DNA from 4 places in the Serratia grimesii genome. Region 3 is predicted to be linked to each of the others. Evidence: predicted binding sites of a transcription regulator. Region 3 holds the regulator's gene; each other region holds the start of a gene.
The links. The regulator PhoB, encoded in region 3, activates phosphate uptake and scavenging genes when phosphate is short. The targets are predictions, from matches to a motif close to CTGTCATAAAACTGNCNNAT.

Region 1: a site for PhoB is predicted at 3,945-3,964, ahead of pstS (phosphate ABC transporter substrate-binding protein PstS). Genes of this name have one in related genera too.
Region 2: a site for PhoB is predicted at 3,335-3,354, ahead of pitA (inorganic phosphate transporter PitA). Genes of this name have one in related genera too.
Region 4: a site for PhoB is predicted at 5,339-5,358, ahead of opgB (phosphatidylglycerol--membrane-oligosaccharide glycerophosphotransferase). Genes of this name have one in related genera too.

What each region holds. Positions count from the first base shown of each region.
Region 1 is NZ_LT883155.1:26,109-34,167, reverse strand. It holds gene phoU (phosphate signaling complex protein PhoU) at 1-51, opposite strand, end outside; gene pstB (phosphate ABC transporter ATP-binding protein PstB) at 63-833, opposite strand; gene pstA (phosphate ABC transporter permease PstA) at 888-1,769, opposite strand; gene pstC (phosphate ABC transporter permease PstC) at 1,780-2,736, opposite strand; gene pstS (phosphate ABC transporter substrate-binding protein PstS) at 2,828-3,868, opposite strand; gene glmS (glutamine--fructose-6-phosphate transaminase (isomerizing)) at 4,205-6,034, opposite strand; gene glmU (bifunctional UDP-N-acetylglucosamine diphosphorylase/glucosamine-1-phosphate N-acetyltransferase GlmU) at 6,325-7,695, opposite strand; gene SGBXF1_RS00125 (F0F1 ATP synthase subunit epsilon) at 7,992-8,059, opposite strand, start outside.
Region 2 is NZ_LT883155.1:4,900,727-4,908,785, reverse strand. It holds gene gdhA (NADP-specific glutamate dehydrogenase) at 1-29, opposite strand, end outside; gene uspA (universal stress protein UspA) at 352-798, opposite strand; gene uspB (universal stress protein UspB) at 1,418-1,753, shown strand; gene pitA (inorganic phosphate transporter PitA) at 1,827-3,329, opposite strand; gene SGBXF1_RS22915 (BaiN/RdsA family NAD(P)/FAD-dependent oxidoreductase) at 3,631-4,830, shown strand; gene SGBXF1_RS22910 (hypothetical protein) at 5,318-5,539, shown strand; gene SGBXF1_RS22905 (universal stress protein) at 5,575-6,021, opposite strand; gene SGBXF1_RS22900 (DUF406 family protein) at 6,377-6,682, shown strand; gene SGBXF1_RS22895 (hypothetical protein) at 6,715-7,014, shown strand; gene SGBXF1_RS22890 (SMR family transporter) at 7,042-7,377, shown strand; gene SGBXF1_RS22885 (Lrp/AsnC family transcriptional regulator) at 7,374-7,796, opposite strand; gene ctlX (citrulline utilization hydrolase CtlX) at 7,942-8,059, shown strand, end outside.
Region 3 is NZ_LT883155.1:1,041,918-1,049,976, reverse strand. It holds gene proY (proline-specific permease ProY) at 1-944, opposite strand, end outside; gene brnQ (branched-chain amino acid transport system II carrier protein) at 1,016-2,335, opposite strand; gene SGBXF1_RS04870 (PstS family phosphate ABC transporter substrate-binding protein) at 2,914-3,852, opposite strand; gene phoR (phosphate regulon sensor histidine kinase PhoR) at 3,869-5,185, opposite strand; gene phoB (phosphate response regulator transcription factor PhoB) at 5,210-5,899, opposite strand; gene sbcD (exonuclease subunit SbcD) at 6,388-7,620, shown strand; gene sbcC (exonuclease subunit SbcC) at 7,617-8,059, shown strand, end outside.
Region 4 is NZ_LT883155.1:3,306,042-3,314,100, reverse strand. It holds gene SGBXF1_RS15675 (bestrophin family protein) at 25-942, opposite strand; gene SGBXF1_RS15670 (AMP nucleosidase) at 1,249-2,709, opposite strand; gene opgB (phosphatidylglycerol--membrane-oligosaccharide glycerophosphotransferase) at 2,877-5,180, opposite strand; gene SGBXF1_RS15660 (ABC transporter substrate-binding protein) at 5,464-6,399, opposite strand; gene SGBXF1_RS15655 (ABC transporter permease) at 6,415-7,182, opposite strand; gene SGBXF1_RS15650 (ABC transporter ATP-binding protein) at 7,179-7,934, opposite strand; gene tenA (thiaminase II) at 7,931-8,059, opposite strand, start outside.

The DNA of each region.
Region 1 (8,059 bases), 1.0 Mb from region 3:
TTCTGCGTTAAACTGGCCGGAAATATGTTTATTTAAATTCAGGTTATCCATGATGCATCCTATCAACCATAACGGCCAGTGATGTAGTCTTCGGTCTGTTTTTTCTGTGGCGCGGTGAACAGGGTGTCAGTATCACTGAACTCGATCAGTTCGCCCAGATACATAAATGCCGTGGAGTCAGAACAACGCGCGGCCTGCTGCATATTGTGGGTTACGATCACCACGGTGTAGTCAGACTTCAGTTCGCTGATCAGCTCTTCGATTTTACCGGTGGAAATCGGATCCAGTGCCGAGCAGGGCTCATCCAGCAATAAAACGTCCGGACGAATAGCGATGCCGCGGGCGATACACAGGCGCTGTTGTTGGCCGCCTGACAGGCTATAACCGCTCTGGTGCAGTTTGTCCTTGGTCTCGTTCCATAACGCTGCCTTGGTCAAGGCCCACTGCACACGCTCATCCATATCGGCGCGAGACAGTTTTTCAAACAGACGCACACCAAAGGCGATATTGTCGTAAATCGACATCGGGAACGGCGTCGGTTTCTGGAACACCATGCCAACCTTGGCACGCAGCAAGGCGATATCCGAGTTATCCGTCAGAATATTTTGCCCATCCAGCAGAATGCCGCCTTCAGCACGCTGCTCGGGGTACAACTGATACATCTTGTTGAAGGTGCGCAGCAGGGTAGATTTGCCGCAGCCGGACGGACCGATAAACGCGGTGACCTTGTTCTTGGCGATATCCAGCGTGATGTTTTTCAGCGCATGGAATTTGCCATAGTAGAAGTTCAGATCGCGTACCTGAATTTTGCTGCTGGAAGCGTCAGTAACCATACTCATCAAGACTTCTCTCTTTTCATCAGCGCCGCCATGGCAGCGCTCAAAATTTTATGAATGCTTTTGCTTGGCGAAAACCACACGGGCCAAGATATTCAGTAGCAGTACACACAGGGTAATCAACAGTACCCCTGCCCAGGCCAGTTCTTGCCATTCGGCAAACGGGCTCATGGCGAATTTGAAAATAGTCACCGGTAAGTTGGCGATCGGCTGCATCAGGTCTGTGCTCCAGAACTGATTCGACAGCGAGGTAAACAGCAATGGTGCTGTTTCCCCGGCAATACGCGCTATCGCCAGCAACACGCCGGTGATGATGCCAGATACCGACGCTTTCAACGTGATGGCAGAAATCATGCGCCATTTCGGTGTACCCAGCGCGTAAGCGGCCTCACGCAGCGTATCCGGTACCAACTTCAGCATATTCTCGGTGGTTCGAATCACGATCGGCACCTGCAACAACGCCAGCGCGATAATCCCAGCCCAGCCGGAGAAGTGCTGCATCTTCGCCACCACGATGGTGTACACGAACAGGCCCACAACGATCGACGGTGCTGATAACAGAATGTCGTTAATAAACCGGATAACTTCTGCCAGCCAGGATTTACGGCCGTATTCCGCCAGGTAAATGCCAGCCATAATGCCCAACGGCGTACCAAACACGGTAGCCCACAGGATCAGCAGACCGCTACCGGCGATGGCGTTAGCCAGACCACCGCCCGCAGTGTTCGGTGGCGGCGTCATTTCGGTGAACAACGCCAGCGACATGCCATCAATGCCTTTGGTGACGGTAGAGAACAGGATCCACACCAGCCAGAACAGGCCAAAGACCATGGTCGCCATCGACATGAACAGCGCCAGCCGGTTCTTCTGACGGCGCCATGCCTGCATTTTGCGGCGGCTTTCTAACAGCGCCTGGTCGTTTTGCATTTCCATAGTCGCCACGTTAGCGTCCCTCATTCTTGGCCAGACGCATCACCATCAACTTCGACAGCGCCAGGACGATAAAGGTGATAACAAACAGGATCAGCCCCAGCTCCATCAGCGCTGCGGTGTGCACCCCTGATTCTGCTTCAGCGAATTCGTTGGCCAGTGCCGAGGTGATACTGTTACCCGGCATATACAGTGAAGCACTGTCGAGCTGGTAGGTATTACCGATGATAAAGGTCACCGCCATGGTTTCACCCAGCGCACGGCCCAACCCGAGCATCACGCCACCAATCACACCATTCTTGGTAAATGGCAGCACGATACGCCAGATCACTTCCCAGGTTGTGCAGCCGATGCCGTAGGCCGATTCTTTCATCATCACTGGGGTTTGTTCGAACACGTCGCGCATAACCGCGGCGATGTAAGGAATAATCATAATCGCCAGGATCACCCCAGCAGCCAGAATACCGATACCAAATGCCGGGCCAGAGAACAGCTCACCGACAATAGGAATACCCGACAGCACGTCGCCGACCGGGGTCTGGAAATATTTGGCAAACAGCGGGGCAAACACAAACAGGCCCCACATGCCGTACACAATACTCGGGATTGCCGCCAGCAATTCAATGGCGATACCCAGCGGGCGTCTCAACCAGTTAGGTGCCAGCTCGGTCAGGAACAACGCAATACCAAAGCTGACAGGCACGGCGATAATCAGAGCAATCAGCGAGGTGACGACAGTACCGTAGATGGGCACCAGTGCACCGAATTGCTCAGCAGGTGCATCCCACTCTTTGGTCCACAGGAAGGAGAAGCCGAATTTCTGCATGCTCGGCCAGGAGGCAAAGATCAGTGAAACAATAATGCCGCCCAGCAACAATAGGGTAATCAGCGCTGCCAGTTTTACCAGCGCGCTGAAGATAACGTCACCATTTTTACTCGGTGCTTTAATGGTCGGCTTGTACTCAGCCATAGATCACTCTCTGTTTTAACCCTGGCAGGCCCAACATGGGTTAGACCCTGAAAACTGAGTGGGGCGCGCTTAAACACGCGCCCCTGCGTTGTTAGTACAGCGCTTTACCTGAACTGTCTTTTACGTTGGTTTTCCATGCTGCACGCACCTGCTCGATAACTTCTTTCGGCAGAGTGGCGTAATCCAGGTCATTAGCCTGCTTGGCACCAGTTTTGTACGCCCAGTCAAAGAACTTCAGGACTTCAGTGCCCTGAGCCGGGTTTTTCTGCTCTTTGTGCACCAGGATGAAGGTGGTGGAGGTGATTGGCCAAGCGTTATCGCCTTTCTGGTTAGTCAGATCCTGAGCGAAGGTTTTGCTCCAATCCACACCTTTAGCGGCAGCACTGAAGCTCTCTTCTGTCGGGCTAACGGCTTTGCCATCAGCAGAAATCAGCTTGGTGTAAGCCAGGTTGTTCTGCTTAGCGTAAGCGTATTCTACGTAGCCGATAGAGCCTGGCAGACGTTGTACGAAGGCTGCGATGCCGTCGTTACCCTTGCCGCCCAGACCCGTTGGCCAGTTAACGGTAGAGCCTGCGCCGATTTTCTCTTTCCACTGTGCATTCGCTTTAGACAGGTAGCTGGTGAACACGAACGAGGTGCCTGAACCGTCAGCACGACGGACAACGGCAATGTTCTGATCCGGCAGCTTAACGCCTGGGTTCAGTTTGGTGATCGCCGGGTCGTTCCATTTCTTCACGTTACCCAGGTAGATATCACCCAGGGTTTTGCCGTCCAGGGTCAGTTCACCGGATTTGATACCCGGGATGTTAACCGCCAGTACAACGCCACCGATCACGGTAGGGAACTGGAACAGACCATCAGCAGCCAGTTTTTCGTCAGTCAACGGCGCATCAGAAGCACCAAAGTCAACGGTGTTGGCAACGATTTGCTTCACGCCGCCAGAAGAGCCGATGCCTTGATAGTTAACTTTGTTGCCAGTTTCTTTCTGATAAGAATCTGCCCACTTGGCATAAACCGGAGCGGGGAATGTCGCACCTGCACCGGTCAGGCTAGCAGCAGCGAACGCGGACACGGCGGTCAGGGAGAAAGTCGCTGCCACAATACTGGCGACGGTGGTACGCATCAGTTTCATAATCCCTCCTAATGGGATATTCAAAAATCGACTTCAAATCGTTTTCATCAGAGTAAGTATTGCTGCAGGAGGGAAAATAGGACAGTTTGGTGACAGTAAAATGTACGAAATATGACAGTTATATTACAACACAAGAGACAACACGGTAATTAAATATAAATCAGTCAGTTAAAGACAAAAACACACAATAATTAATCAATAAAAAAACACGTCCTATCTCATCTATCCGCTTGAATATGACAACTTTTATCCCTGCTGTCGCACCATTGTCATATTTTATCCAACCATGAAAAAAGCCGGCGCAGTGACCGGCTTTTAGAGGTTAACAGCAGCGAGTTACTCTACTGTGACAGACTTTGCCAGGTTACGCGGCTGGTCAACGTCGGTGCCTTTGATCAGCGCCACGTGGTAAGACAGCAGCTGCAACGGCACGGTGTAGAAGATCGGTGCCACGATTTCTTCGACGTGCGGCAACGGGATGATGGTCATGCCTTCGCTACTGACGAAACCGGCATCCTGATCGGCGAACACGTACAGCTGGCCGCCGCGTGCGCGCACTTCCTCAATGTTGGACTTCAGCTTTTCCAGCAGTTCGTTATTTGGCGCGACCACGATCACTGGCATATCAGCGTCGATCAATGCCAGCGGCCCGTGTTTCAGCTCACCGGCGGCATAGGCCTCTGCGTGTATATAGGAGATTTCTTTCAGCTTCAGTGCGCCTTCCATCGCGATCGGGTACTGATCGCCACGGCCAAGGAACAGGGCATGATGCTTGTCGGAGAAACCTTCCGCCAACGCTTCAATGTTCTTATCCATCGACAGCATCTGTTCGATACGTGCCGGCAACGCCTGCAAGCCATGTACGATGTCATGCTCAACGCTTTCTGCCATGCCTTTCAGACGGCCCAAACGTGCCACCAGCATCAACAACACCGCAAGCTGGGTGGTGAAGGCTTTGGTAGAGGCAACACCGATTTCAGTACCGGCTTTGGTCATCAGTGCCAGATCGGACTCACGCACCAGTGAAGAACCGGCCACGTTACACACTGCCAACGACCCGAGGTAACCCAGCTCCTTCGACAAGCGCAGTGCCGCCAGTGTATCTGCGGTTTCACCGGACTGCGATAGCGTGATGATCAGGCTGCCTGGACGTACGGCAGACTTGCGGTAACGGAATTCGGATGCAATTTCGACATCGCAAGGGACGCCGGCCAGGGATTCGAACCAATAACGTGCAACCATGCCGGAATGGTAAGACGTACCACAGGCGATAATTTGCACGTGCTGAACCTTCGCTAGCAGTTCGTCGGCACGCGGGCCCAGCTCGCTTAGGTTGATTTGGCCATGGCTGAAACGCCCTTCAAGGGTGTTCTTCAGCGCCAGTGGCTGTTCGTAGATCTCTTTTTGCATGTAGTGACGGTAAGCGCCTTTATCACCAGCATCGTACTGCACCTGGGATTCGATCTCAGGACGCTCAACGGCGTTACCCTGCTTATCGAAAATGCTCACGGTGCGACGGGTCATTTCCACCACATCACCTTCTTCCAGGAAGATAAAGCGACGGGTTACCGGCAACAGTGCCAGTTGATCGGAAGCCAGGAAGTTCTCACCCACGCCACGGCCGATAACCAACGGGCTGCCGGAGCGCGCTGCCACCAGCACGCTGGGATCACGGCTGTCCATCACCACGGTGCCGTATGCGCCACGCAGCTGAGGGATCACTCGCTGAACCACTTCCAGCAAAGTGCCACCCTGACGCTGCTCCCAATGCACCAGGTGAGCAATCACCTCGGTGTCAGTTTCAGAACTGAAGTGATAACCACGTTCAATCAGCAGTTCACGCAGCGGTTCGTGGTTTTCGATGATGCCGTTATGCACCACCGTAATGTAATCAGAAACATGCGGGTGCGCGTTAGCTTCGGTAGGTTCACCGTGCGTTGCCCAGCGGGTGTGAGCAATACCGGTGCCCCCATGCAATTCATGTTGTTCCGCGGCTTCGGCCAGTTTATTCACTTTGCCTACGCGGCGTAAACGGTTGACGTTGCCTTCCGCATCCACCACCGCCAAACCGGCTGAGTCGTAGCCACGGTATTCAAGGCGGCGTAACCCTTCCAACAGAATCTCTGCAATATCACGTTGCGCTACTGCGCCTACAATTCCACACATCAGTTGTATTCCTAATTAAACGCCTTTCTGGGCGCTTTCGATGTCTTGACCTGATTTTGCCGGTTTTTACCGTGCGTCCCCGAGCCTGTAGAGAATGGGGATTATTATGTTTTGTATTGGGCTCTACATTGGAGCGCAATACAAAACATATTCTTTTACTGCCTGCTTCCGCCCAATAGATTTCGGGTTGCAGCTAGGCGGTAAATGTCAGAATCCCCAGGAGCTTACTCAAGTAAGTGACTGGGGTTCTGTCGTGAAGCCAACAACGCTGCAGCTCGAAAGACGAAGGGCTATATCTTTTTCACCGGACGTTGCCAGCCCTGGATATGTACCTGTTTGACGCGGCTCAGTACCAGTTCGTCCTCGCCGATATCACGTGTCACCGTAGTGCCTGCGGCGATGGTGGAACCTTTGCCAACAGACACTGGCGCCACCAGTTGAGTGTCGGAACCGACAAACACGCCGTCGCCGATAATGGTTTTATGCTTATTGGCGCCATCATAGTTACAGGTGATGGTACCAGCACCAATATTCACATCATCGCCAATCTCGGCATCGCCCAGATAACTGAGATGGCCCGCTTTCGAACCTTTGCCCAAACGCGCCTTTTTCATTTCGACGAAGTTGCCAACATGGGCACCCACCGCCAGCTCAGCCCCAGGACGCAAACGAGCAAAAGGACCCACGGTGCATTGCGCTGCCAGCACGGCATCTTCCAACACGCTATACGGGCTGATTTCGCAGTCATCGCCGATCACGCAGTTTTTCAACACGCAGCCGGCACCGATTTTCACCCGATCCCCGAGCTTGACCGTGCCTTCAATAATGACGTTGGCATCAATAGAGATGTCGCGACCGTGCACAAGTTCCCCGCGCAGGTCAAAACGCGCCGGATCCAGCAGCATTACGCCGGCCAACAGCAATTTTTCAGACTGTTCTGCCTGATAGATGCGCTCAAGCCGAGACAGTTGCAGACGGTTATTCACGCCTTCCACTTCACTCAGACGTGACGGATGCACGGCTTCAATTTTCTTGCCGTCGGCATGGGCCAGCGCAATGATATCGGTGATGTAGAATTCACCCTGTGCGTTGTCGTTATTCAGCATCCCCAGCCAACGCTTGAGATCGCGGCCGTTGGCCACCAGGATACCGGTGTTGATTTCATTGATTTGTCGCTGGGCTTCGTTGGCATCTTTATGCTCAACAATCCCCACCACCTGGTCATTCTCACGCACGATACGACCGTAACCGCTTGGATCAGCCAGCTTCACTGTCAGCAGGCCAATGCCGCCCTGTGGCTTCGCGGCCATCAGACGCTGCAAAGTATCGACAGAAATCAGCGGGACGTCGCCGTACAGCATCAGCACGTCTTCATCATCGGCAAAATGCGGGGCTGCTTGCTGCATGGCATGGCCGGTACCCAATTGCTCGGCCTGCAGCACCCAGTTAAGTGCACCGTCGGTCAGGGTGTTTTTCAGCAAGTCGCCGCCATGGCCGTACACCAGATGGACGTTTTTCGCGCCCAGTTTCATCGCGGCATCAATGACGTGCTGCACCATCGGCTTGCCGGCCAACGGATGTAACACCTTGGGAAGATCGGAATACATGCGTGTTCCCTTGCCCGCGGCGAGGATCACCACACTCATTGCGCTGTTCGACATAAGCAACCTGATAACTCCATTTTAATAGACGAAAGTAGAACCCTTTAGTGACGATATTACTACATATTTCTCTGCACGAACCCAGCTCAGGCCTTGGGGCACTAAGCGCGCCGAAGTTAACGCCTCAGTAACCCGACTGTGGGGATAACTGTCGGCGATCGGCGACATTTCCAGCCACTATTAAAGGTTATACCTCACAATGCCTGCCAGGCTGATACGCTTATTTTAAAACAAAAAAAAAGCGACCCAATAGGCCGCTTTCTTAATTTTGGCTGCGTTATGCACGCGCCAAAATATTACATCGATCTTCTGGTGAGCTCGATAACGCGCAGTTTTGCGATCGCTTTCGCCAGTTCTGCAGATG
Region 2 (8,059 bases), 1.2 Mb from region 3:
AATGACTCTACCGATACGGTATTTTCCATGGATAGCTCCTTTATACCCGTTGTCTTTCAGGCTGTAGCGTTGTGATCTGTGCTCGTGACTCCCTGGTTACTTACCTAGGTAAGCGCCTGAAGATTCACGAGCTGGCGATCTGGCTACAGCCCGAAATTCAGAGGGTAATACTATGAAATTTCCCCCACTATTTTTATAGATATTGGTTTGGGTAAAGCGTGGGGAATGATGTTGTGTCTTTAGCGACTATATCATTGGAGGGCGGTTGATTATCAAGCGATTAATGATAGCTGCGGAACGAAAAACGCCCGCAAAAGCGGGCGTAGGGCAATTAAGTTAGTGTGTGCTTACTTAGGATTTGGGTTTTTCGTCTTCGTCACGCAGCGGCACGATCAACATGTCGATATGTACGGTGTTGATCAATTGGCGTGCGGAGGACATCAGCTTGCTCCAGAAATCCTGATGGTGACCACAGAGTACCAGGTCCATATCGTATTTCTTGATGGCATCGACCAGCACCTGTGCCAAATCGCCACTGCCGCTCAGGGTTTCAGTAATCGGATAGCCGGCATTTTGTGACAATTCGGTCAACGCGTGGTGCGTTTCTTCCGAGATACGTTTCTGCATGTCGCCGAGATTAACGTCGATCAGGCCGGTATACAGGTCGGAATAGTTAACATCTACGTGGATCAGGGAAACTTTGGCGTTGTACGGGCGCGCCATAGATACGGCTTTTTCCACCAGAATTTTACTCTCTGGGGATAGGTCTACCGCGATCAGAATGTGTTTGTAAGCCATGAGAATACTCCTTCCATATAATGCCGATTAAAAGGTTAGCAGGCATTCAGCGTACCAGCCTGGCGCTTCAGGTTTACCTGCATTTTATCATTCAGATAACATAATGATATGTTGGGGCGATCACACTGCACCGCATCAAAAAATCTCTTTATCTCTGCTCAGTCAGTTTTACACCCACCAGGCAGGAAATCCTACCGCCCATAGGGTTGTGTAAAGGTTGACCGATTGAAATATAAGCATTCTTGAACAGAGTATAGCCCCAAATACCTCTTTGGGCAGAGGAAAAGACCGTCAGTGCTCTCTAGGGTGGTTATCAGTTATAACCAATAGGCGGATGACAAAATGGTGGGTTGCGGTAAATTTTATCTACTGCTCAGGCCAGTTTGTGTTTCGTTAACCTACAATAATGACTATAGGCCTTATCATCTCTTCTCTGAGCTAAACCTGCGCGATATGCACCCGCATGGCGATAGGTTGTCTCCAGAGGCGGTGGGTTATGCGCGGCCTGTGCGGTGCCAAGGGGATCGGAGCGGTAGGCTCCCGCAGTAATGAGTGTATAGAGGTAGGGCAGTTGGACCCGGCGGAGCGCCGTGGATAACAACGCCTTGAGGAGGCAATCATGATCAGTACCGTCGCGCTGTTTTGGGCTCTGTGTGTGGTGTGTGTTTTAAACATGGTGCGGTATTACTCTTCTCTGCGTGCGCTGCTGGTGGTTTTGCGCGGCTGCGACCCGCTGCTGTACCAATATGTCGACGGTGGCGGCTTTTTTACCGCTCATGGCCAGCCGAGCAAACAGATAAGGTTGGTGCGCTATATCTTCTCGCAGCGTTATGTCGAGCATCATGATCCGGAATTTATCCGCCGCTGTGAGCGGGTGCGTGGGCAGTTTATGCTGACGTCCGCCCTGAGTGGGCTGGTGTTTATCAGCCTTATCGCACTGATGATCTGGTATTGAGGCCGTCTGTTTTCCGCGTAGCAGACAAAGAAAAGGCGGCCACCAGGGCCGCCTTTCTCATGGAGTAAACTGCTTAGATCAGCTTAAGCGCCAACCAATACAGTGAACCGGAAAGCAGAATCGAAATCGGCAAGGTCAGTAACCAGGCCAACAGGATATTCTTCACGGTTTTGCTTTGCACGCCGCCACCGTCCACGATCATTGTCCCGGCGACTGCCGAAGAAAGTACGTGGGTGGTGGAAACCGGCATGCCGGTATAGCTGGCAACACCAATCGACAAGGCTGCGGTCATCTGAGCTGACACGCCTTGAGCGTAAGTCATGCCTTTCTTACCGATTTTCTCGCCAATGGTGGTCGCCACGCGCTGCCAACCAACCATCGTACCGAGTGACAACGCCAGAGCAACCGCGACGATAATCCAGATCGGTGCATACTCAACGGTTTGCAGCAGATCTTGACGCAGGTTTTTCAGGAAACGTTGGTCCTGGCTAGAGGTTTCAGGCAGCTTAGCGATCTTGTCTGCGGTATCTGTTACGCACATCAGCAGGCGGCGCAGGTGGCTGCGCTGATCTACCGTCAGTTGATCGTAACTTTGCAGATTGTTCAGCAAGCCGGAAGCAAGCTGAATCGCTGGCATAGCGCGGGCACTGTCACAGTGGAACTCGACGGGTTTATCCGGCGATACGTCCTCATCCGGGCTTGGCACCAACGGAGTGAGAGCGACCACGTGCGACAGGGCATCGCTGTGTTGCTCGTAATATTGCTGCAGGTGGGCCACGGCATCACGCGTACGAGTGATGTCATAACCGGTTGCATTCATATTGAGCACGAAGCCAGCGGGTGCAACGCCGATCAGCACCAGCATGATCAGGCCGATACCTTTCTGACCGTCGTTAGCGCCATGCGAGAAGCTGACGCCAATAGCCGACAGGATCAATGCGATGCGCGTCCAGAACGGCGGCTTACGTTTGCCGTCGACCTTTTCACGTTCCGCAGGGGTCATGTGAATACGCTGGCGTTTCTTGGTGCCACTCCAATAGCGGCGCAAGGCAAACACCATCAACCCGGCGACCATCATGCCAACCAGCGGCGAGATGAGCAATGACAGGAAAATACCAATCATTTTCGGGACGTTAAGCGCATCCACCACCGAAGTGTGTGTCATCAGTGCGTTGGTCAAACCCACACCAATAATTGCGCCAATCAGCGTATGGGAGCTGGAGGCCGGCAGACCGAAATACCAGGTGCCGAGGTTCCAGATGATAGCCGCCAGCAGCATGGAGAACACCATGGCTAATCCGTGTGCTGAACTGACGTTCAACAACAGATCTGTTGGCAACAGATGAACAATGGCGTAAGCAACACTCAAACCGCCGAGCATAACGCCAAGAAAGTTAAACAAACCAGCCATCACGACCGCAAGTTGCGAGCGCATGGCACGGGTATAGATTACTGTAGCAACCGCATTGGCCGTGTCATGAAAACCATTGATGGCTTCATAAAACAACACGAACAACAATGCGAGAATTAACATCAGGCCGGTATGGAAATCCAGGCCAGCGAACAAATGCAGCATAAGCGTTACGCCAGTTTGTGGACATGAACGCCGCGCATTATCAGTGACAACCGGGGCCGGGGAAAAGGAAAATATGACGTTTTTTTGATTTAGATATGACGAAATGATGGCGTTGTTATGACAAAGATATGAAATATCAGCGCGTTATGCTGTCTGGCCCGTTGTAATATTTTCTTACTATGGCGTTGTCGGCGTCATGGCTTTACAATCTGCCGCCGTAAAGTTGCCGGTTACCGGTGGCGAAACGGCGTAATATGGCGGCCTTTTGTCGCGATTGTGGTTTTTATTCAGAGAGGCGCAGGTGGAACAGTTTGATGTCGTGGTAATAGGTGCGGGCGCAGCGGGCATGTTTTGCGCGGCTCAGGCAGGGCAACTCGGTTGCCGGGTGCTGCTGCTCGACAACGGCAAAAAACCGGGGCGTAAAATCCTGATGTCCGGCGGCGGACGCTGTAACTTTACCAATATGTACACCGAACCGGCTGCTTACCTGTCGAATAACCCGCATTTTTGTAAATCGGCACTGGCGCGTTACACCCAGTGGGATTTTATCGATCTGATCAACCGCTATGGCATCGCCTACCATGAGAAAACGCTGGGACAGCTGTTCTGCGACGACTCGGCGCAGCAGGTTGTCGAACTGTTGGTTAAAGAGTGTGAACTGGGCCAGGTGACGACGCGCCTGCGCAGCGAGGTGCTGAGTGTGGAAAAAACCACGGAAGGCTTCGAGTTGACACTGAATGGCGAGAAAGTGAGCGCTCGCTCACTTGTGGTCGCGAGCGGCGGTCTGTCGATGCCGGGATTGGGCGCTTCACCGTTCGGCTACAAGTTGGCCGAACAATTTGGATTGAAGGTGCTGCCAACACGCGCCGCGCTGGTGCCCTTCACGCTGCATAAACCGCTGTTGGAACACCTGCAAACCCTGTCCGGCGTCTCTGTGCCTGCGGTGATCACCGCCGAAAACGGTGTCAGCTTCCGTGAAAGTCTGCTTTTCACCCATCGTGGTTTGTCTGGCCCGGCGGTATTGCAACTGTCCAGTTATTGGCAACCCGGTGAGTATGTAAGCGTTAACTTACTTCCTGCGCTTGATCTGGCGGGCTTCCTAAATGAGCAACGCCAGGCTCATCCTAACCAAAGCCTGAAGAATACTCTCGCGCTGCATCTGCCGAAGCGCCTGGTGGAGTGCTTGCAGACGTTGGGGCAATTACCGGAAGTTACGCTGAAGCAACTGAACCCTACGCAGCAGGCGGCGCTGATAGAAACATTGCAGAATTGGCGCGTTCAGCCGAACGGTACCGAAGGTTACCGCACGGCTGAAGTGACACTCGGCGGTGTAGATACTAAGGAACTTTCCTCTAAGACTATGGAAGCGGCAAAGGTGCCAGGTCTGTACTTTATCGGTGAAGTGGTGGATGTGACAGGGTGGCTGGGGGGCTATAACTTCCAATGGGCCTGGAGCTCGGCTTGGGCGTGCGCACAAGCGCTGGCGCTTGTGCAGAAATAATGAGTTAAGATATTTTGGTTTAATATTTATTGGTATATGAAAATAATCACAGTAAACATATAAAAGACGGTTTTAATTAATTCGTTATTTTATATGTTTTTGTGTTTTTCATTGCGTAATATTTTTAATTTGAAATAAGTAGATTGTTAGCACGATGTTTTTTATTATACTTGCTGGTTGGATTTATATCTTAATTTTAAACTGACGGTTTTTAATTCATCTACATTGACTGGCTAATGATTTAACTGAATACGCTGCGTCAGCATTATGATCCCGCAGGTATTTTTGTTGATGTCAGACGTGCATAGCGAGATATGTGGTTAAGGGCTTTCCTCACTGCCGGGGCGCTGATCAACCGCGCCCGGCCTCGAGTGAGGAATTTTACGCTGTAGTAGGCACTTGGGCATTGATACCTCTCACCAACATCGGCACTTGCGGGCAATCACGTTTGGGGAGAGTAACGATCGTCTGAGGGGATTCCAGATGTATGGCGTGCTTTCCCTCAAAATGGATAGCGACAATTTTAAAAGCAACAGCGCCAGGTTCCCGTGGCAGCATTATGTTTCCTGAAATCACCGCACTAAACATCAAGATGCAGCCTGAATGGTGTTTTTGGCTGCATCTTGATGTCGATGTTCTTGATCAGACAATTATACTGGCGCTGATCGTCGAAAGGCTGGAGGCGATGTTCCTCCTCCGCAAAGACTGAGTGACCCAAGGTTTGCGCCCTGAAAGCAATGGCGCTCAGCTATCGATTTTCTCGGGCAACGACACCAGCAAAACATCGGTTTTGGCATTGTTGATCAAATGACGAGACGTCGGCATGAGTCGGCTCAGGAAATTATGCCGATGCCCGCAGATCAGCAGTTCGATATGTTTTTCAAACAGGATTTTTTCGATTTCCCGATTAAAGTCACCGACGACCTCCAGTGCTTCAACAATCGATGACGTATCATAGCCACCATCGCGTAGAAATTTTTTTAACAGGTTAACGTCATCGTTAATCACTCGGGTTTGAAAGTTATCCAGACGATCGATAACTACGCCAGAATAAAGCTCACCGACATCGACGCCGACATGCACTACATACAATTTAGCCTGGGTGGCATTGCTGAGGGAAAGAGCACGGTCGAGCAGTTTCTTGTTGTTGTCTTTCAAGTCCAATGCCACAAGAATATTTTTATAAAGCATACGACTCTCCTTTTCTATTATGATTATCTTGATAATAGAGTCTACCCAGAAGGCATTTAAATCAAACCTGAATAACCGGTTATCATGACTACTTTTTTATATTAACGTGGGCGTTGAATTCGATCGTTAACAATGTTTATTATCAATCATCGAAAGCAAAGCAGTCGCAAAACGTAAATTCAAAGGAGGTGGTTATCCGTTAATCCTAGGTAGCGATGGCGTTAAGTATGCAATTTGTGAATCCAATTTTCTGGTTTTGGGGGAACGATGATTTCCGACTTTTGTTCCCTCATTTTTTTAACGCAAAAAGTTAATTATTAACATGATGCCAACAACATGCTGACGAGGAAAATAAATGAAAGATCTATTGGATAAATGCAGCGATAAAGGGTGCTCCATTGATATTGGTTCAGTGCTGGATAATGAAAATTGCACGGTCACTGTGACTAACCGTTTTGATACCTATGAGCAGGCAATGGCGCACTTTGAAGAGATGGAAATCAGTGCCAACAATGTGGCATCAGAAAAGTATCCCTGTCATATGGCACATACCATTAAGATATTGAATAAAAAGTACATTGCCAGAATTGATATGACGTTTTCCTGCCAGGCGGAGGCGATTATCTTTGAGTTGGAGATGCAACATCGTATCCACGACTAACCCATTCCGTTTCATTTTTTAGGTTTGATATCATGAAAGATATGACCATAGCGATCGTCATTTGTGAAAGAGAGCTGACTCGTTTTATTCAGGGGCGTATTTGTGACATTAATCAGGGGACGGAAACCCCACGCTTGGCCGTGGCTTTTATCCAAAAATACGGTAGAGGTATGGCAGATGCATTGTCCTCTATCTATGGAACGGCCGTGGCCGGTGAAAGCATTATAAAAATCACTGAAGGTAAATTAAGCCTGATAGATCCGGATTGGAGTGAAAAAGACAAAGAACGTTTTCGTGCACGCCCTGCCGATCTGAAATTAACCCCGCCTTAACTTACATCTAAATTATCAGGAAGGATAATGCAATGGGTTATGCTGCTTCTGGCTATTTCATTTGAAGTAACAGGAACCATTTTTATTAAGTACGCGCAAGTTTATCAGTGCAATAAACTTCACCTTATTACACTGGTCGCGATATGCACGTCCTACTTCTTCTTTGCCAAAGCAATCAGGAAAATCCCTTTGGGCATTGCTTATGCGCTTTGGGAAGGCATTGGTATTTTGCTGATCGCATCACTGAGCTATCTGTTGTTTCAAGAGCCGATATCGGTGTTTAAGTTGTTGGGTTTTTTACTCATCATCTGCGGCATCGCCTGTTTAAAATTTGGGGTGGTCAAACACCCCAGGGGTGGCTAGGCCTTGTGTGTTGACAGCAGGATGCTGGTCTCGGTGCTGGAGATGCCGGTGATGCGGCGGATACGCCCCAAAATTTTATCGAAGTTCTCCAGGCTGTCGGTACGGATTTCCACCAAAATATCCCATTTGCCGTTGGTCGTATGCAGGGTGAAGACCGAAGGTTCAATACGCAATTGCTGCAACACACTTTGCGCCTTGGTGCCTTCAACTGCCACAGACATCCAGGCGCGAATGCGGTTATGTTCCACGCCCGGCTTTATACGGATGGTATAGCCAGTAATGATTCCCTGTGCTTCCAGCGCCTCAATTCTTTTTTGTACCGTAGCACGCGAGACGCGCACCTTGCTTGCGATCTCGGTAATCGAAGCACGGGCATTTTCACGCAGCAGTAAGAGGATCTGGCGGTCGGTATCATTCATGTTGTCAAAGTGTCACTGGCTAGTGTCGATTTGTAAAAATATAGAGCAATTTAGTCATTTTTCACACTGTTTGGCGCCAAGTTGATTATCCATAATGGTCTCGCGCCAGCCCCTGGCTAATCCTCTGAACCCGGTGACAAAGACCATGCAAACCACCCAATCCGTTTTTATGATCAGGCCATCTGACTTTGCAGCCAATCAAGAAACCAGACACAGCAATTTTTTCCAGAAATTCACGGAAACAAATGAGAATCACACGGCTG
Region 3 (8,059 bases):
ATGCGGCCAACACCAAACACATCGCTGTTAATTGCAGACAACGATGCAGTGATCACCACAAAGTTAAGAATACCCGCCGCCACAGTAATGCCCATGTGCTGGAAGGTCAGCACGAACGGGCTGCCGTTAGTCCCCACCTGGTTCCACGGGTAGATCGACATGATGACGAACAGCGTACCGACATAAAACACCAGAATACGCCATGGCACCGAGTTGATGGCCTTGGGAATCGAGGTTTTCGGGTCTTTGGCTTCACCGGCGGTGATACCAATAATTTCGATGCCGCCGTAGGCAAACATCACCAGTTGCAGCGACAGGATCATGCCAATAAAGCCGTTGCTGAAGAAACCGCCGTTGGACCACAGGTTATGAATCCCAGTCGGTTGCCCGCCGTTGCCAATCCCCCAGATGATGATGCCGATACCCGCAGCAATCATGATAATGATGGTGGCCACTTTAAAGAACGAGAACCAGAACTCCAGCTCACCGAATACCTTCACGCTCATCAAGTTGATAGCGCCTATCACCAGCACCACGCTCAGCACCCAAATCCAATGCGGCACTTCAGGGAACCAAATGCCCATATAGATACCGAAAGCGGTCACATCGGCAATGGCAACGATCAGGATTTCGAAACAGTAGGTCCAGCCGGTGATATACCCAGCCATCGGGCCAAGGTAATCCTGCGCATAGCGTGAAAACGAACTGGCCTGTGGGTTGTTGACCGACATCTCGCCCAGCGCGCGCATGATGATAAAGGCGACAATACCGCCAATCAGGTAGGCCAACAAAACGCTCGGGCCGGCCATTTTAATGGCGTCCGCCGAACCGTAGAACAAACCGGTGCCGATAGCCGAGCCCAGTGCCATAAAGCGAATGTGACGTGTACTGAGGCCGCGTTTCAGCTTATTGGCCGCAGGGGCGGCGGGTGACTGTTGTTGCATGAAGATAACCCGTGTTTTTTAAACGTAAAAAAGCCACGGACAAGTCCGTGGCCCAAAATTTAGCCGGGGAATTAGGAGTGCGCGGTCACTTCAGAGCGCGTACAAACCCGGTCATAAATTGCGACCAGCACCAGCATCAACAGCGACGGCGGCAACCATGCCAGTCCCTGATCAGCCAATGGCAGGTGATTGGTCCAATCCGGCAAGAAATGCTGGAAGGTGGACGCTTTCACCGCGTCAAGGATACCAAACAACAGGCTGACTAACATCACCGGCGCGATGATTCGCGGCGCGCTGTTCCACCAACGCAGGGTGAAACTCAGCACCACCAGCACGATACACGGCGGATAAATCGCGGTCAGCACCGGGATAGAGATCTGAATCAGATGGCTCAGGCCCAGGTTTGAAACCAGCATTGAGAACAGCCCCAGGATAAACACCAGCGTCTTATAGGAGAAGGGCAGGTACTGGGCAAAGAACTCGGCGCAAGCACAGGTCAGGCCCACCGCTGTTACCATACAGGCGATGAAAATCAACGCTGCCAGGAAGAAGCTGCCCAATCCACCGAAGGTGTTTTGTACATAGGCATGCAGAATCACTGCGCCATTGGTGGCATCAGGAACCAGTACACCGCTACCAGAACCCAGCTTGAACAGGCTCAGGTAAACCAGCGTCAGGCCCACACCGGCGATCAAACCAGCAAGAATGGTATAACGCGTCAGCAGACCGGCATCTTTCACACCACGGGAACGCGCGGCATTAACGATAACGATACCAAACACCAGTGCGCCTAGCGTATCCATAGTCAGATAGCCGTTAACGAAGCCGGTAGAGAACGGAACGTTCTGATAAACCTCAGTCGCCGGAATTGGCGTACCCGCAGGCCAGGCCAGCGCGGCAATGCCGAGCGCACCCAGCGCAACAATTTTCAGCGGTGCCAACACGTGTCCCACGGTATCGAGCAGACGGCCCGGATACAGGGAAATGCCGATCACCAGTGCGAAATACACCAAGCTATAAATAAACAACGGCATGGCACCATCACCGGTCAGTGGTGCAATACCCACTTCGAAGGAGACGGTCGCGGTGCGCGGCGTGGCAAACAGTGGGCCCACAGCCAGATAGCAGACAGTCGCCAACAGCAGACCCGCGCGACGGCCAATTGGCGTGCTCAGAGCATCAATGCCGCCACCGACACGCGCCAGCGCGATCACCGTCATCACAGGTAGACCGACGGCAGTAATCAGGAAGCCAATAGCTGCAGTCCAGACGTGCTCACCGGACTGTAAACCGACCATCGGCGGGAAAATGATATTCCCGGCGCCGACGAATAAGGCAAAGGTCATAAAACCTAATGCGATAATATCTTTTGACGTTAAACGATGACTCATACGATGTCGTGTTGCCTGTTCAAATGAAAAAAAGTGCCCGATACGTGGTGGCGTTATGCCCCACCCGGTTGCCGGCTTGCCATTTCATCGCGAGACCAATAAGAGCAGAAAACGCATAACGTCCGGCGCTTTGTCCTTATTCGAAAGTGACCACTCATGATGATGGGCAGAGTTTTAAGAGTTATAAATGGAGGTTTAGTCCGACAACGAGGCCTAAGTTAAACGTTTATAGCGCTGAAAGGCAAGGCGCATGACAAAAAGCAGAGCTATCGACCAGATAATCTTTCAGCACCAGTCGATCATAGTGGCTATCAATAAATATACAATACATGATTTGTATCATTTTTGAGCAGGCATCTCACAAAACGTGAAGCATAAAGCTATTGGTCGCGCGAAAACGCCAATAAACACTCAGTTTCCGCGCGGTATGAACAGATTTTTGCCCTTAGCAAACCCGCTAAATGGCGCGCATTACGTTTTGTAGCTTATTCCACTGCGTCTGTCGTCAAATGACCCAGAACGCGGCAGGTTCATCGCCGCACGCGTAGCGCCAAATCATGATAGTTGTTCCTGGGCGCTTATTTTAAGCCCAATGCTAATCGTGTTTTACGCAAGGTATCGGGGGGCAGTGGCAGATAGCCGTCGTGATTAACCAGGTTTTGCCCGGTATCAGACAGCACACGATCGAGGAAGGCAGCGGTCAGCGGCTCCAACGGCTGGTTGGGCGCTTTGTTGATGTAGATATACAGGTAGCGCGACAATGGGTAACTGCCATTGCGTACATTGGTGTCATTGGGGGTGATGTAGTTTTCCCCAGACTCCGCCAACGGCAATAGCCGCACACCACTGGCCCGAAAACCGATGCTGGCGTATCCAATGCTATTTAGTGAACCGGCAACGGCCTGCACTACCGATGCAGAACCGGGCAATTCATTGACGCGCGGCATAAAATCACCGCCGCACAGCGCACGCAATTTGAAATAGCCGTAAGTTCCAGAGGCCGAATTACGCCCAAAACGTTGCAAGGTTCGCTGCTGCCAATCGCCGGTCAATCCCAATTCCCCCCAGCGCGTCAACGGCTGGTTTTCACCACAGCGCAGCGTGGCGGAAAAAATTCGGTCAAGCTGCTGCAGGTTAAGCCCACGCAATGGGTTGTCCTGATGGACCAGCACCACCAGCGCATCGACGGCGACCGGCACGGCCAGCGGCGCATAGCCATAGCGATGCTCGAACGCCGAAACCTCCGCCGCCTTCATCGGTCGGCTCATCGGCCCAAGCTGCGCCGCACCTGCCGCCAGTGCGGTTGGTGCAGTTGAGGACCCCGCAGCCTGGATCTGCAAATTAACGTTGGGATAATGCTGACTGAAATCCTGCGCCCACAGCGCCATGAGATTTGCCAACGTATCTGAACCGACACTCGACAAGTTGCCGGACAGCATGCCGTCCGGCTGCGCCAATGCGCCACGGCTTGCCAGCAGCGCCAGGCAAAGCAGTAGCCCTCGGGTAATTCGGATCATGCCAGCCTCTCGCGCGTTAATTTTTCACCGCATTCTCTGATAAAGCTGCGGGAACAATCAACCGGTTAGGCAAGGTAAAAATGAATCGGGTGCCAATGCCCTGCTCGCTGAGGATCTCCAGACGTGCATCGTGGTGGCTTAATGCATGCTTAACGATCGCCAACCCCAGTCCGCTGCCGCCAGTCTGGCGTGAACGGGCCTTATCAACGCGGTAAAAGCGTTCCGTCAGGCGAGGAATATGCTCAGCAGCGATACCGGGACCGTTATCACTGACCTGGAACTGCGCGCCGTTTGGCGTTTGTTGCCAGCTCACCTCAATATTGGTGCCCTTTGGCGTGTGATTTACCGCGTTATACACCAGGTTGGATACCGCACTGCGCAACTGGTCATCGTTGCCAAAGACCTTAAGCTGTTCGTTCACCCGGAAAGTAATCTCATGATTACCGCCGCTCAGTGACTGCGCTTCACGTTGCAGCACACGTAGCATCAACGGAATATCGACCCGTTCGTTCATTTCGACATTTGGGGCGGCTTCAATACGCGACAATGTCAGCAACTGCTTGACCAGCCCATCCATGCGCCGTGTCTGTTCCTGCATGGTGCCCAATGCCTTGCCACGTAACGAACCGTCCAGCTCTTCGTCGCTCATCATTTCCAGGTAACCCTGCAATACCGTCAGCGGAGTACGCAACTCGTGACTGACGTTAGCGAAGAAATTACGGCGTGCCCCTTCCAGCTGGCGCATTTGCGTAACGTCACGCGCAACCATCAACAACTGCCCTTCTGAATAGGGCATCACGCGGAATTCAACATAATGCTCATTGTTCAACTGCAGCGTTAACGGTCGAGAGAACTCTTGCTGTTGCAGATAGTGGCTGAATTCCGGATAACGCAGCAGGTTTAGGATGTGTTGGCCGTTATCCTCTGGCCAACGGAAACCCAGCAGATGCTGCGCCAAACCGTTACACCAGAAGATGTTACCTTCAACGGTGGTCATCACTACCGCATCGGGCAGTGACTCCGCACCGCTGCGGAAGCGTTTGATCAACAACGCCAATTCACGACGTCGGCGACGGTTACGCTGTTGCATCTGGTATAAGCCGTAAAACAGCGGCTCCCAGCTCCAACGCCCAGGTGGCGGTGTCATGCTGCGGTCGACCCACAGCCAGTGAGAAAGTTTAAGTTGGTTGTAGAAGTTCCATACCAGCGCAGCCAGCACGGAGGCCAGCAGCAACCAAGGCAGATAACCGAAAATCAGCCCAAGCAATAAGGCAGGCAAGCAGAAAAGGGCCAGCTCCAGGGCCAGCCTCTTCCAGGATAGACGTTCTAACACGGCATATTCTCCAGCGCGGCGCGATCAGTAGCGCGTTGAGAATCGGTAGCCTGTGCCCCGAACGGTTTGAACCATTTTGTCATGACCACTGGTCTCTAACGCCTTACGGAGTCGGCGGATATGCACATCAACGGTGCGGTCTTCCACATAAACGTTAGTGCCCCAGACGTGATTAAGCAACTGTTCGCGGCTATAAACTCGCTCTGGGTGGGTCATAAAGAAGTGCAACAGTTTGAACTCGGTCGGCCCCATATCCAACGCCTGCTCGTTGGCCATCACCCGGTGTGAAGAAGGATCCAGACTCAGCCCTTGCATTTCAATCACTTCTTCCACCGCCATCGGTGAAATACGGCGCATTACCGCCTTGATACGCGCTACCAGCTCCTTCGGTGAGAAGGGTTTGGTAATATAATCGTCTGCCCCAACTTCCAGGCCGCGTACCCGATCTTCTTCTTCACCACGAGCGGTCAACATCATCACCGGAATATCGCGGGTCAGTGCTTCACGCTTCATATGTTTAATAAACTGAATGCCGGAACCTCCGGGTAGCATCCAGTCGAGCAACACTAAATCAGGGAACGGCTCAGACAGGCGCGTCACTGCGCTGTCATAATCCTCAGCTTCCAACGGTTGGTAACCATTCTGTTCCAACACAAAGCACACCATCTCACGGATCGGCGCTTCGTCTTCCACCACCAGTATGCGTCTTGCCATCGTCAATCCTGCCAATGTGTTAGCGATCTATTAGGCTGTGTCCCGCCATTGCTCGTGAGCACCGCTGGCGGTCATTTAAGCGTGAAGCAAGGCGCAAACCGCGAGGTTTGGTGGCGCCAAATAAGCGGTGAGCAACACAGCAGCACGCTTAAATGGCTCCAGCCCGAAGGGGCGCGCCTCAAAAACTCGCTGCCTGCGTTGTCGGGTTCGAACATAATCCCGCTATGTCCTCCCCCTCTGCCTTGACAGCATGCTTTTGGGTCTGCGCCGGCGCCACGACCAATGGCGGGGCACAGCCTCATTGCGGCGCCATTATGCGTCAGTTTTGTGACACTTTTATGAAAAAAACGGGCTGTTATAGGCAGTAAGCATAGCGATTATTTCCAACGTCAAAGAAAAATCATTCAGTTGTCATAATGATTCCGTCACGACAGCAGCCACAGTGCCCTTTATAATCACCGCCATTACCTTATCGCCCCGGGAGTGTCATGCGCCTGATCCACACCTCTGACTGGCATCTTGGCCAGTACTTTTTTACCAAAAGCCGTGCCGCCGAGCACCAGGCTTTTCTGCGCTGGCTGATCGCCCAAATCGAGCAACATCAGGTGGATGCACTGATCGTCGCCGGGGACCTGTTCGATACCGGCTCCCCACCCAGCTATGCCCGCGAACTGTACAACCGCTTCGTGGTGGAGCTACAGCACACCGGCTGTCAATTGGTGGTACTGGGGGGTAACCATGACTCAGTGGCAACCTTAAATGAATCGCGTGAATTGCTGTCTTGCCTGAATACGACCGTGATCGCCAACGCGCAGACTGAAACCGAACAGCAAATCGTGGTCCTGAATCAACGCGACGGCCAACCGGGTGCCGTACTGTGCGCCATCCCGTTCTTACGCCCGCGAGATCTGCTCACCAGCCGTGCCGGTGAATCAGGCGTACAAAAACAGCAGGCGCTGCAAGAAGCCATCGCAGAACATTACCAGACGCTCTATCACGCAGCCTGTGCACACCGCGATGCACTCGGTCTGGCACTGCCTATCGTTGCCACGGGCCACCTGACGACCGTTGGTGTCACCACCTCCGATTCCGTACGCGATATCTATATTGGTACGTTGGACGCCTTCCCGGCCCAAGCTTTTCCGCCAGCCGACTACATCGCATTGGGGCATATTCACCGTGCGCAGAACGTCGCGAAATCCGAGCATATTCGCTATAGCGGTTCACCGATCCCGCTCAGTTTCGACGAATTGGGCAAAGCAAAAAGCGTCTTTATGGTGGACTTCGCCACAGGCGCCCTGCAACAGGTCAGCGCGTTGGACATTCCCAGCTTTCAGCCGATGCAGCTTATTAAGGGCGATTTGGCGCAGATAGAGCAACAATTGCAGCAGTTTGCCGATTATAAAGGCGAGTTGCCGGTGTGGTTAGATATCGAAGTCGCGACACAGGATTATCTCAACGACATTCAGCGCCGTATCCAGTTACTGGCCGATCAACTGCCGGTGGAGGTGGTGTTACTGCGCCGCAGTAAAGAGCAGCGCCGCCAGGCCATTGAACAGCAGGACAAAGAAACGCTCAACGAACTGAGCGTCAATGAGGTCTTCGAGCGACGGCTAGCACAAGAGCCTGAAATGGCCGAAGAACGTCGGCAACGCATGAACCAGATGTTCCAGCAGGTGGTCGAGTCGGTGCAGCAGAACGACCAGGAGCCGAGCCAATGAAAATCCTCAGCCTGAGATTAAAAAACCTCAACTCACTACAGGGTGAATGGAAGATAGACTTCACCGCCGAGCCCTTTGCCAGCAATGGGCTGTTCGCCATCACCGGCCCCACCGGTGCAGGTAAAACTACCCTTTTGGACGCCATCTGTCTGGCGCTGTACCACCAAACACCGCGCCTCAACGTCACACCGAGCCAAAACGAACTGATGACACGTCACACAGCCGAGTCGCTGGCAGAGGTCGAGTTTGAGGTTAAGGGCGTCGGCTACCGCGCCTTCTGGAGCCAGCGACGCGCCAAAAATGCGCCAGACGGTAATCTGCAGGCACCTAAAGTAGAGCTGGCACTGCGTGAGGATGGCAAGATCCTGGCGGACAAAGTACGCGACAAGCTGGATCTTACCGCCGCTATTACCGGGCTGGATTTCGGGCGCTTTACCAA
Region 4 (8,059 bases), 2.3 Mb from region 3:
CACCGCACCTGAAATTGTCGTCAATTAACTGAGTTGATAATGGCTGTCCGGTCGCGCCGCTGGTGGTAAATCGGTTTCGTCGTTCATTTCGCGCAGGTTGATCTCAATGGCGTTGCACATGGCGTTAAGTGGCAGATCGTTAGCGGCGGTGCCGAACGGATCTTCGAGTTCTTCCGCCAGAGAGTCCAGTGAGATGAAGGTATAGGAAATAAAGACCGACACCAATGGCGTCATGTAATGCAGGTCCGGCACCAGTGCGAAAGGCAGCAGCGTGCAGAACAGATATACCGTGCGGTGAACGATCAGGCTATAAGCGAACGGGATCGGCGTATTGGCAATGCGTTCGCAGCCACCGAGGATCTCGGACAGTCGATTGAGGTTCTGATCGATACTGTGAAACAGCATATCTGACAGCTGTGCCGATTGCCGCTTCTCTCCCAGCCATTGCCCCATCATCAACAGCAGACGGTTACAGGGAGAAGTGCTAGTTTCAATCGCCCGTAAATCCGCGTGGGGTAACAGGCGTTGCAGATCGGCGGTGATATCGGTGCCGCGCAGTTGGTGTTTCAGGCAGTAGCTGAACGCCATCAGCAGGGCGGCAAATTCGCGCGCTGCCTCATCCTGCTGAGGCAGCAGGCTTTTGATCTGACGTAGCAGTGAACGCTGGACGATCAACAAGCTGCCCCATAACAGCCGCGCCTCGGTGAATCGGGCATAGCTGACGCTGTTGCGGAACCCGAGGAAGATGGCGATCGCCACGCCCAATAGACTGAAGGGGGCCAGGGTGAGTTTGACGCCCAGATGTTCGTACCACTGAAAACACAGCACGGCAACGATCGACATTGCGATGTTAAGGCTGAGGCGAAACAGAATTTTGGAGAGCACCGAACCGTGCCAGACGAAAAGCCGCCTGAACCAGTGTTGCTGAGGTCTGACAATCATATGAGTGGTAATGACTGGGGAATGGGAGCCGCTGTTGTAACAGATTTGCGGCGTAGACATCAACGGTCTGAGGATGAAAAGTTAAAAAGCCCGCAAAAGCGGGGATGCTGTTCACTTCAGGTTTTTATGCTCAGGCCGAGCAAGGGGCCGTAAGTGCGGCCCCTTACAACCCGCGCCTTCGGCCCCTCCAATGCCGTTCATGACGGTGGCAGCGAAATGAACGGCACTTCTTTCAGTACTGAACTGACAAAGACCGAATAAAAAAAGCGCGACAGGCTTAGCCGATCGGTAGTAGGCCGAAGCGCGTTAGCGGAACGGCGGCTCGTTAAAGGTCCGCAGCTTACGGGAATGCAAGCGATCGCCTTCCGCACGGAGCAAATCAATGGCGCAAATACCGATTTGCAGGTGCTCTGAAATTGCTCCTTCATAAAAGCGGTTGGCTTGGCCTGGTAGCTTGATTTCACTGTGCAGTGGTTTATCCGATACGCACAACAGTGTGCCGTATGGCACCCGGAAACGGTAACCCTGGGCCGCAATTGTGGCACTTTCCATGTCTACGGCGACCGCGCGGCTGAGGTTAAAGCGCAGCGCAGAAGCGGAATAGCGCAGTTCCCAGTTGCGATCGTCGGTGGTCACTACGGTGCCGGTGCGCAGACGTTGTTTAACTTCTTCACCCGGCATACCGCTGACCATTTTGGTGGCGTCATACAACGCACGTTGTACCTCTGCAATGCTGGGGATCGGGATATCCGGTGGTAACACCGAGTCCAGCACATGATCATCACGCAGATAGGCGTGGGCCAATACATAGTCACCAATCGACTGGCTTTCACGCAGACCGCCACAGTGGCCGATCATCAACCAGGCGCTAGGGCGCAGTACCGCCAGATGGTCGCAGATGGTTTTGGCGTTGGACGGACCGACACCAATATTGATCAGTGTGATGCCCTGGCCGGTACGTGAGATCAGATGGTAGGCCGGCATCTGGTGATTTTTCCAGGCCAAGTCAGAAACGGCCTGGTCTGGCGCGGTCGTTTCCGGCGTGATGTAGATGCCACCGGCGCTGGACAGCGCAATATAAGGGCTGGCCGGGTCGGCTATTTCGGCGCAGGCCCAGCGGACAAACTCATCCACGTAGCGGGTGTAGTTGGTGAACAGCACGAAGGGCTGAAAATGCTCCACCGGGGTGCCGGTGTAGTGGCGTAACCGCGCCAGTGAAAAATCGGCCCGTAGCGCGTCGAAATGTGACAGCGGGAAGGTACTGGTGGCGTGGAACAGGCCGTCGGCAGTTTCATCCCCGATTTGCGCCAACTCGGTTGTCGGGAAATGCTGTGCCAGGCTGGCACTCATCGTGCGATCCAACATCAGGTTGGAACCATCAATCACGTAAGGGAACGGAATTTCCTGCTGTGATGGTCTGACGTCAATATGCGCATCGTATTCGCTCGCCAGCATCGTCAACTGCTCGATGAGATAGTGGCGGAAAAGTTGTGGTCGGGTGATGGTGGTGGTGTAGCAACCGGTATGGGTAAAGCGGCCGTAGGCGCGGGTTTTGGTCTGGCCGGGTGATGTGCCGTCCCAGCTAACGCGCAGTTCCGGATAAACAAACAACCCTGTCGTACGGGCCTGTGTGTCGGGTAGGCCGCCGTGACTAATAAAATCCCCCACAGCCTGGCGCAGCGCGGCAACTGAGGCGTCATACAACGCTTCCAGTTTGTCGATCGCCTGAGTGGGGGTGAGGCCGGTGCCGGATTGCTGACTGCTCATACTCTCTCCTTGTTTCTCCCTACTCGTGGTGGGAGGCAGGCGGATATTAATTCACAGCCACAGGTTAGCCGAAGATGGGCACAAAAGCTTTGGAGAAACGGTAAGGGGCGAATAAATTCGCCCCGAATAACGTGGGCGCTGCATGCAGCGCCTCTGCAAGGCAACGATCAGGAAGCGGGAGCGGCCTGTTCTACCTTCAATGATACCAGGCCAATACCCAGTTTTTTCGGGGTAAAGCCACCGCTGGCACCTTCCTGCGGTTCAGTCGGTGCAGGTGGGGTGATGCTGATATTCCGTGCGCCGCCGGTATTGTCGAAACGCAGGGTCACGGTGGTGTCCTGCTCACTGAGTGTCACAAATTGCTCTTGCTCACCGACGCGCACGGAGATCGGTTCACCGATGTTTTTACCGTAAGCGCGGGCGCGTAACACCAGATCGAAGGTGGACGGTAATGGGTCGACATAGTCGATTTTCACCGTCGGTGCCAGATTGGCATCTGACCAGCGCCCCCAGTCTTCAACGCTGGAAACCCCGGTAATTGCCTTCACTTTTTCCGGCATGCCCGGCAGCATAAATGCAATGGCATCTGCCTGATATTTAACGGCAGCATCGTCCACGTTCAACTGTTCGATGGCACGTTGATAAGCAGCAACGCTGTCTGCTTCCGGGCCGCTAAAGCTGACTTTGCCACGGTAGTTCCCCCCTTTGGCCTGCACAATCTGCGGCGGTGAAGCCAGGTTGCCTGACGCAACACAGGTTTCGGTGCTCAGCGCCATTTCGGGTGCCCATATCCGGCCTATTTCATAACACTTGTCGACCCAAACGAACTTTTCACCTGCGCCCAGGCCAGCAAGCTGTTTTTTCAGCGGTGTTGACAGGTAAACATTAAACATCGGTTCAACTTTGTTATCCGTCACTTTCAGGATAAACGGCACCTTAAAGGTAATGCCGGAAAAGGTAAAACTGTTGCCCTGATTGCCCAAAGTGAAATTGCTAATGCTGTTTGGGAACCCCCATTGTTTCACCACTGCCGGTTTCCATGCGTTGATTTTCTCATCGATATTCATGAAAACGGTGGACAACGTTGGGCTAGAGAAACTGCTGCGGCCAAGGCCAATGTAGTTATCGCCGCCCATCACATCCAACACCGTGGCACCGTTGTCCAGCGTGCTGCGCTTCTCGTTATGCAGCGCAGTCTGCGGGCGAGTGCCGTCAATGATAAAGAACAGGTTACGGCGTTTCTGCTTGGTCAAAATGTCATAGGCGGTGTTGTTCATCGCCAGGTGATCCGAAGACACCACGATAACGGTATTTTTGAAATAGTCGGATGCCTTGATTTTATCGATCAGCGCCGCGATGTGCTGCTGGCTACAGGCGACCGCGCTTAATGAGCGGTTTTCTTTGTTCTGCCAACTGAATGATTTTTTACTGCAACTGGCGGAGATAAAACCATCCGGGTGGTGAGTGTCCACGGTCAGTGCAAACAGTGAAAACTTTTTATTCTGTTTAGACAGCTCAACAAACTTGTCGAACACCACATCCAGAACGGTATCGTCGTACCAGCCCCAGTCATTTTTGTAGCTTGGATCGCTGACCTGCCCACGCAGTTCTTTGAAGCCGTAAGCATGATCGAAACCGTGCGATTTCAGGAAAGTGTCTTTACCAGCAAAGGCCAGCTCGGCACCCTGATAAAAGTAGTTGTCATAACCGGCGGACTTCAGCACATCGCCCAGACAGACGTTTTCCGGGTAAAAGGTGGACACGGCGCTGGAGGCGTTACCGTCGAAAGGGGCAAACAGCGGGATGCCACACTGCGAGGCCACCATGCCGGCAATGGTATAGCCGGTGCCAGGCAACTGTTGGGTGTTGCTGAAGTCGATGCTGTTTTCGCGATGTTGGTTCAGTTCGTCAGCCAGTCCGGGAAAAAGTTGTTGATCGAAGTAGGTTCTTTCCAGGCTCTCAGCATAGATATACACCAGATTCGGGGCCTTGCCCTGTACGCTTCTTTTGGGGGCTTTGTAATAGGTATCAAAGTCGGCGGTATCGCCGCTGATCTGGCTTCTGACCAGCAGGGAGATATCCTGAAAGGCGGGGGTGGTACCGACGGAAAACAAGGCCAGCAGCACGGCGATCACACTGTATACCACGCTGCTGCTTTTCGCTTTGCGCCGCACCAGACTCCAGGTGAGTACGGCGAAGATCAGCGCCAGGACTGCCAGTAGCCCTATAAACGGCAGCAGGTATTTTCCGACGCCCGCGCCTTTCAGGCTACTGGTGAGGGTGTAGATCACTGCATCGGTAATGCCGTCACCGGTAAAGTAGTTACTGGCGATCAGGACAACGTTGAGGATCAGATAGCTGCCCAGCAGTGTCAGCAGAGTGGCAAGCCACCAACGGTTGGCAGCGCCCCGGGTCCGGTAGATTAAAATTGAGGCTAAAAAAAGTGCAAACGAGATTAATGCTGAAACCATCCACCGTACCCTGTCTAATTAAAAAGAAAAACTTTACTGTCCTGGCCAACGCCGCTGACCGCTGCCGCAGCGAGAAAGAGGAGGGTATAGCGCATTGAAACCGTCAGGGCAATGCGTGTTTGCATTGCTCCGGTGCGTCAGAGTGTGATTGGACGTTTTTGTGACAATAGTGTGACACTAATCACGCCAGTGAAGAGAGAGGCCAATCATGGTGTTGTATGGCTTCCCCCATTGAGGTAGGGCGTTATAGATAAGGGCGCAGCATGCTACGCCCGATAACGGCTTAATGCAGTTCCACCGCGTATTGTTCCACGGGGGTGATTTTCTTGATCAGCTTGTTGTCGAAAAGGAATTGCTCGTAGGCTTGATAGCGTGCCTTATCCAGTTTGGCCGGATCACGCGCAAACAGCGGTAAGCTGGCCTGCCACGCCTGTTTGTTCAGCTCGGTGTTCAGTTCTGGATGGGCCTTGGCGAACGCTAACCAGCTTTCCTGAGGATGGGCATGCAGGTAATCGCTGCCTTTTTTCAGTGCCGCGAGGAATTTTTTAATTTTCGGCTCTGTGACGGTGTCGCGATTGGCGACGATGATCAGTTCGTCGTAGGCGGGGACGCCGTAATCTTCAACGTTAAACACCACCGGATCTTTTCCCTGTAACTTCAATTCAAGCGCTTCAATATTGCGATAACCGCCGATAACCGCATCGACCTGTCCTGCCAGCAAGGCGCTGGTCAACTGGAAGTTAACGTTGATCAAGTGGGTGTCATTGGGGTTGATATGTTCATGCTGGAGCATAGTTGCCAGCGTCGCTTGTTCAATACCGCTGACCGAATAGCCGATTTTCTTGCCCTTTAGGCCCGCAGGAGTGGTGATGGTTTTATCCAGCGTGATGATGGTATTCAGCGGTGAGTTAATCAGGGTGCCCACACGCATTAACGGTAGACCTTGATCGGCAAAGAAATGCAATTGTGGTTGATAAGTGATGGCGAGGTCGGCCTGTTTTGCTGCAACCAGCCGCGGAGGCAACGCGGGATCAGACGGGGGCACAATCTTGACGTCGAGGCCTTCGGCCTTGAAAGCTCCGATCTGTTCGGCCACCATGATAGGCGCGTGATCGGGGTTGATGTACCAATCAAGCACCAGCGTCAGTTTTTCGGCAGCGGTTGCTTGCCCGGCCAGCGTAGCGCTGAGCAGCAGCCCGCAGAGGGTATTTTTAATCATTGTTGATTCCTTTTATCAGTCATTTTCCGGCGCCCAGTTAATAAGGCGTAGCAGCAGCGCGTCTACCGTCACCCAGAGCAAGACGGTCATCAGCACCAGAATAAACAGCGCAGCAAAACAGACGTCGGTCTGCATGCGTGCGTTAGCGTTAAGCATTACGTAACCTAAACCTTCCGCCGAACCGACCCATTCGCCGATGATGGCGCCTATCGGGGCGACGGCGGCGGCCATGCGTAGCCCGGAACCGAAGGCCGGCAACGCCGCCATCAGCCGCACATGCCGCAGTTGGGCCCAGGGGGAGGCACGCAGGGTACGTGCCAGGTCGAGATAGTCGTTATTGACCCGCCGCAGTCCATCAAAGAACGCAGAGGTGACAGGAAAGAAGATCACCAGCACCGCCATCACCACTTTGGCGCTCATGCCAAAACCAAACCACAGCACTAACAGCGGGGCCAGCGCAAACACCGGGATCGCCTGACTGGTCAGCACCAGGGGCATCAGCCAGCGTTGCAGCCGTGGCGAGAAAATCATGCACAGCGCTAGTGCGGCCCCCAGCAACACCCCTGCCAGCAGGCCGCAGGCTATTTCTGAGGCCGTAATCAGCGTGTGATAAGCGAGATAAGCCCGGTCATTCCAAAGCGCCTGCGCGACCGCAGACGGTGAAGGCAACAGGAAGGCGGGTATATCACCCAAGGTGGCCCATCCCCATAGCAATAACAGGCCGACAAATACTGTCAGGCTGCGGCGCATTCGTGACAGGCGGCTTTCCACCATAGGTTTCATTCGGCTGCCCTCACCAGTTGCAGCAGCAGCTCGCTCTGGCTTTTCAGCAGTTGGGGATCGTCCGGTGCACGTGGCGGCAGGCCCTCAATGACATGGCTGTCGTCAATGCCGGCGGGATAGCGTGACAAGACCAGCAAGCGGTGACTAAGGCGGCAGGCCTCCATGGGATCGTGGGTAATCAGTAACACGGTATGTTGTGCCAGCAGCTCGGCGGCAAGCTGCTGGATTTTTGCGCGGGTAATGGTGTCCAGCGCCGAGAAAGGTTCATCCATCAATACGATCGGTTGGCGCTCATACAAGGTGCGGGCGATGGCTGCGCGTTGGCGCATCCCACCGGACAAGGCCGCCGGCAAGGCACTGCCATACCCGCTCAGACCTACGCGTTCCAGCAGATGTTCTGCCCAGGAACGGTCGACTTTTTCACCCCGTAGCCGTGCGCCGAGGCTAATGTTTTGAGCAATGGTTAGCCACGGATAGAGCAAATCTTTTTGCCCCATGTAGGCGATGCGTCCGGGGATCGGCAGGCCATCGCTGCCTGTGACCGTGCCGGACGTGGGTTTCGCCAACCCGGCAATGATCTTCAGTAAGCTGGTTTTCCCTGCACCGCTTGCGCCGAGCAAGGCGACAAAACTGCCGCCTGCGATATCGAAATTTAGCCGGTCGAAAATTACTTGCGGGCCAAAGCGCAGAGTCAAATCCCGCACCTGAATACCCGGTCGCACGCCGTCATACTGAGCGTTACCGCTACTCATTTGGCATTCAACCCCATTTGCCAGAAGGCAGACTCCAGCCGGGTCGCAGTGGTGAAGATGGTCGACAGTTCGGCCAGTCGGCTTTCAGCTCCACGCTGGTGACTAACGTTTTCCAGTAGATCGAG